DNA from 2 places in the Roseixanthobacter psychrophilus genome. Region 2 is predicted to be linked to the other one. Evidence: riboswitches for the same ligand, from Rfam matches in the RefSeq annotation. Region 2 holds a riboswitch; the other holds the start of a gene.
The links. Region 2 has a riboswitch for thiamine pyrophosphate ahead of thiC (phosphomethylpyrimidine synthase ThiC). Riboswitches for the same ligand answer to the same signal wherever they lie in the genome.
Positions count from the first base shown of each region.

Region 1 (2,394 bases), on a different contig from region 2:
CAGCGTTCATGGTCATTCTCTTTGCCCGCGTCTCATGGCGGGCGCTTGTCCGGGCAGAGCGTCAGCCGCCCTGCTTGGCCTGGATGATTTCCACCGCGTCGCCCGCGGCGAGCCGGTACTCGGCCCAGCGGGCGCGCGGCAGGACGGCGCCGTTCAGCGCCACGGCGATGCCCTTGCGGGCGGCATCGACGCCCTTGTGGTCCAGCAGATCGGCGATGGTGGCGACGGCGAGCGTTTCGCGCGCGCCGTTCACCTGCAGATCAAGTTGCGTTTCGGGTTGCATTCCGTTCACTCCGCCGCCGCGCGTGAAGCAAAGCGCTCGGCGCCGAAGGGCGCGATCAGAGGATCGATCCGCCCTTCGAGCATCAACGCGCAGATGGCCGATGTGGTCACCGGCAGCAGCAAAATCCCGTTGCGATGGTGCCCGGTAGCATAGATCAGCCCCTCCACCTCGCTTGCGCCGAGAATGGGGGCATCATCCCGACTGCCGGGTCGGAAGCCGACCCATTGCTCAAGAATGGTCAGTTCCTCAATAGTGGGCACACAGCGCCACGCATGTGTGAGCAAGGCCAATTGGCCGCCGGCGGTGAGATCGGTGTCGAAGCCCTTCTCCTCCACCGTCGCGCCGATGATCAGGCGTCCGTCCTTGCGCGGCACCATATAGGTGCCCGGCCCCCACAGCACATGGGTCAGCAGCGGCGCGGCAGGGTCCATGCGCAGCGCCAGCATCTGCCCCTTGATGGGGCGCACCGGCAGGGGAGCGGCCGGGGCGATGGTCACGCCGCGCGACCAGGCGCCCGCCGCGAGCACCACCTGATCGGCGGGATGCAGCTCGCCATCGACGACGACGCCCCGTGCCCTGCCGTCGCGGGTCTCCACCCGCTCCACCCTGGCATGCTCATGCAGCACCGCACCGGCCGCGAGGGCTGCCACCTTCAGCGCGGCCGCCACCTGGCGATTGTCGGCCTGATGATCCTGCGGGCACCACAGCGCGCCGGCCAGCTTGGTGGCGAGGTGTGGTTCCTTGCGACGGGCTTCAGCGGCGGTCAGCCATTCCACCGGCAGGCCGAGGCTCTTCTGGAAGACGTGCTGGTGACGCAGCTTGGCGGCATCGTCGGCCGTGAGGGCGACCACCAGCGTGCCTTCCTCCCGCAAACCCACATTGATGCCGCTCGCCGCCTCAAGGTCCGCCGCGAAGGCGGGCCACAGGACCTGACTGGCACGGTTCAGCGTCAGGAGCGTCTCCTCGCCGGGCTCTGCCTCGGCGCAGGCCGCGAGCATGCCGGCAGCGGCATGGCTGGCGCCAGAACCGGCAATCCCTGCGTCGAACATCTCCACCTTGCATCCCGCCTGGGCGAGGCGCCAGCCGATGGCGAGCCCGATGACGCCGGCGCCAACGATGGCGACGCGCGTCCCTGCCCCGTCATGGGTGGACTGTCGAGGCTTCGAAACAACATGATCTTGGGACGATAAGCGCGTGCTCATCGGCTCCTCCCTACGCTGGAATGACCCAGACAGGTTCGATGGGTATGATCTCAGCCGCACGTGACGCGCGGCACCCCAGGCCGTCTGACAGTATCACCGCTCGGCGTCCCGGCGGCAAGAAAAACTCGAAAATCCATATCGAAGCGTCACGAAACGACGCAACGTGTTCCGTCCCATAGCTTTTTCGTGACCCGCCCGCAATCGCACCGCTTGCCCAGGGTCACAAGGACGCGCCCCCTGAGCGTGAAGGCCTTTGGGCGGCGCAGATGACACAGCGAAGCGCCCCGACTCTCGCAGCCCTCACACCCGGTCGTTCCGCGCCTGAAATAGGGGCCGGAAGGAGAGGGGCTGCCTGCTGTCAGGCGGGCGCCGACGCGCTATAAGGCGGCATGCTGCCTCTGCTTCCGCTCATCCGGCGCGTGCGCCACGGTCTTACCCTCGGCGTGCGGACCATCCTCATTGATGCGGACCGGCGCGTGCTGTTGGTGCGCCATTCCTATACCCCTGGCTGGCATTTCCCCGGCGGTGGGGTGGATGTGGGAGAGACCACGGAGGACGCCGCCCGGCGCGAACTGATCGAGGAAGCGGCTGTAACCGCCGAGGGTCCGCTCGTGCTGCACGGGCTGTTCTTCAATCCTCGCGTCGGCGGGCGCGATCATGTGGCCTGCTATCTCGTCCCGCGCTTTTCCTTCGAGGCGCTTCCGCCCCCCAATCTGGAGATCCGCGAGGTGCGCTTCTTCCCGCGCGACGCCTTGCCCGCCGATGTCACGCCCGGCACATTGCGCCGCCTCGCCGAGATCGAAAACGGCGAGCCAGCAAACCCGCGCTGGTGAACCACGCCGGCCGACGGCCCCGCAAGGTGCTGTCGCCCCTTGATCCGTCGCCCTTTGATCCATTCTCCCTGATCCG
Region 1 covers NZ_JBAFWT010000007.1:139,471-141,864, reverse strand. The annotation lists gene thiG (thiazole synthase) at 1-16, opposite strand, end outside; gene thiS (sulfur carrier protein ThiS) at 62-283, opposite strand; gene thiO (glycine oxidase ThiO) at 289-1,485, opposite strand; TPP riboswitch at 1,474-1,573, opposite strand; gene V5F77_RS09700 (NUDIX domain-containing protein) at 1,875-2,318, shown strand.
Region 1: it holds a riboswitch for thiamine pyrophosphate, as region 2 does, so the genes downstream of both, thiO (glycine oxidase ThiO) here and thiC (phosphomethylpyrimidine synthase ThiC) in region 2, are expected to answer to the same signal.

Region 2 (2,394 bases):
AAGATATGCGGACCTCGGCGCCAAAGTTACGACGTAGCGTTACACAAGCCCGTGACAGCGGACATCAGACGGCGACGGGCGCCTTTATGCCAGGATGAGGATTATAATCCTCGATCAACACATCCTCATAGCGGAATGCGAAGATATCGCGGATCTCCGGGTTCAGCACCAGACGCGGCAAAGGCCGAAGGGGGCGGGAAAGTTGCTCGTGGACCTGGTCCATATGATTGGAATAGAGGTGCGCATCGCCGAGCGTATGGACGAAATCGCCAGCCTTCAGGCCCGTCACTTGCGCCACCATGGCGGTGAGCAGGGCATAGGACGCAATATTGAAAGGAACGCCTAGAAACACGTCCGCGGAGCGCTGATAGAGCTGGCACGAAAGCTTGCCATCCGCCACGTAGAACTGGAACAGGCAGTGGCACGGCGGCAGCGCCATCTTCGGAACATCGGCCGGGTTCCAGGCGGTTACGATCAGGCGGCGGGAATCCGGAGTGCGTTTTATATCGGACACCACTTGGGCGATCTGGTCGATCACCCCGCCTTCGGGGGTCGGCCAGGAGCGCCACTGATGACCATAGACGGGGCCGAGATCGCCGTTCGCGTCCGCCCATTCGTCCCAGATGGAAACGCCGTTTTCCTTGAGATATCTGATGTTTGTATCGCCCGCCAGGAACCACAGAAGCTCGTGGACGATGGATTTGAGGTGCAGTTTCTTGGTGGTGACCAAGGGAAACCCTTGGGCCAGATCGAAGCGCATCTGATGGCCGAACACGGAGAGCGTGCCGGTGCCGGTGCGGTCTTCCTTGCGGGCGCCTTCAGCGAGAATGCGCAGAAGAAGGTCGTGATACTGGCGCATCTCTCCGCTTCTCCGTGGGTGTTCCGCATTGTTCCGTCAGATTTAGGCACTCATTCGTCAAATGTCATGCCGACTGCGCCAAGTCGGTGCGACCCACGCACACAAATACGTGTTGCGTCGCAGCATCTGCCGCGTGCGTCGCAGCGTTGACATGGATCAATCGGCTGCCCACTGTGGACGTATTCCAAGGGGAGCCCCGCGAGGGGGCTGAGAGATCGCCTTCCGGCTCGGTCGTCACGACCACCGGCGCCGCGATGACCCTTCGAACCTGATCCGGGTCATGCCGGCGAAGGGATCGGAATAGGCCTCCGCCACGATTCGCCTGCGAATCCCAATCGGAGCCACCCGTCTCCTAAGCTCGAATTCCCGGATCTCATTTGAAGCGCGAGCTTGAAGGAGATCCGTATGCTCGACGAAGCCTCCACCTCATCCCTGAAGGTGACGACAGGCCCCCTGCTCCAGTCCAGCAAGGTGTTCATCCCCGCCGATCGTCCCGACGTGCAGGTGGCGATGCGGGAGATCAGCCTCTCCGATCCGGCCGAACGTCCGGTCCGCGTCTATGACACCTCCGGCCCCTATACCGACCCCGCCGCCCTGATCGATTTGACCAAAGGCCTCGCGGAGCTGCGCCGCAGTTGGGTGCTGGAACGCGGCGATGTCGAGGAAGTGGAAGGGCGCGCGCAGAAGCCGGAAGACGATGGCCTGAAGCCGGGCCAGACCAGCCACCTGCCCGCCTTCGACCGCACCGGCAGGAAGCCCCTGAAGGCCAAGCCCGGCAAGCGTCCGACCCAGATGGCCTATGCCCGCGCCGGCATCATCACCGCCGAAATGGAATATGTGGCCGCCCGCGAAAATCTCGCGCGGGCCAATGGCGGCGCCCACCCGCACCACAAGGCCATGGGCCTCGGCTCGGCCATTCCCACCGACATCACCGCGGAATTCGTGCGCGAGGAAGTGGCGCGCGGCCGCGCCATCATCCCCAACAACATCAACCATCTCGAAACCGAGCCGATGGCCATCGGCCGGAACTTCCTGGTGAAGATCAATGCCAATATCGGCAATTCCGCCGTCACCTCGGGGGTTGCCGAGGAGGTGGACAAGCTGGTGTGGGCGATCCGCTGGGGCGGCGACACGGTGATGGACCTGTCCACCGGCAAGAACATCCACACCATCCGCGAATGGATCATCCGCAATGCCCCGGTCCCCATCGGCACGGTGCCCATCTACCAGGCGCTGGAGAAGGTGAATGGCGTCGCCGAGGACCTCACATGGGAGATCTTCCGCGACACGGTGATCGAGCAGGCCGAGCAGGGCGTGGACTATATGACCGTCCACGCCGGCGTGCGCCTCGCCTATGTGCCGCTGACCGCCAACCGCGTCACCGGCATCGTCTCGCGTGGCGGCTCCATCATGGCCAAATGGTGCCTCGCGCACCACAAGGAGAGCTTCCTCTACGAGCATTTCGAAGAATTGTGCGAGATCCTCGCCCAATACGACGTCGCCTTCTCGCTCGGCGATGGTCTGCGCCCCGGCTC
Region 2 covers NZ_JBAFWT010000022.1:16,251-18,644, forward strand. The annotation lists gene V5F77_RS18105 (thymidylate synthase) at 65-859, opposite strand; TPP riboswitch at 1,037-1,171, shown strand; gene thiC (phosphomethylpyrimidine synthase ThiC) at 1,265-2,394, shown strand, end outside.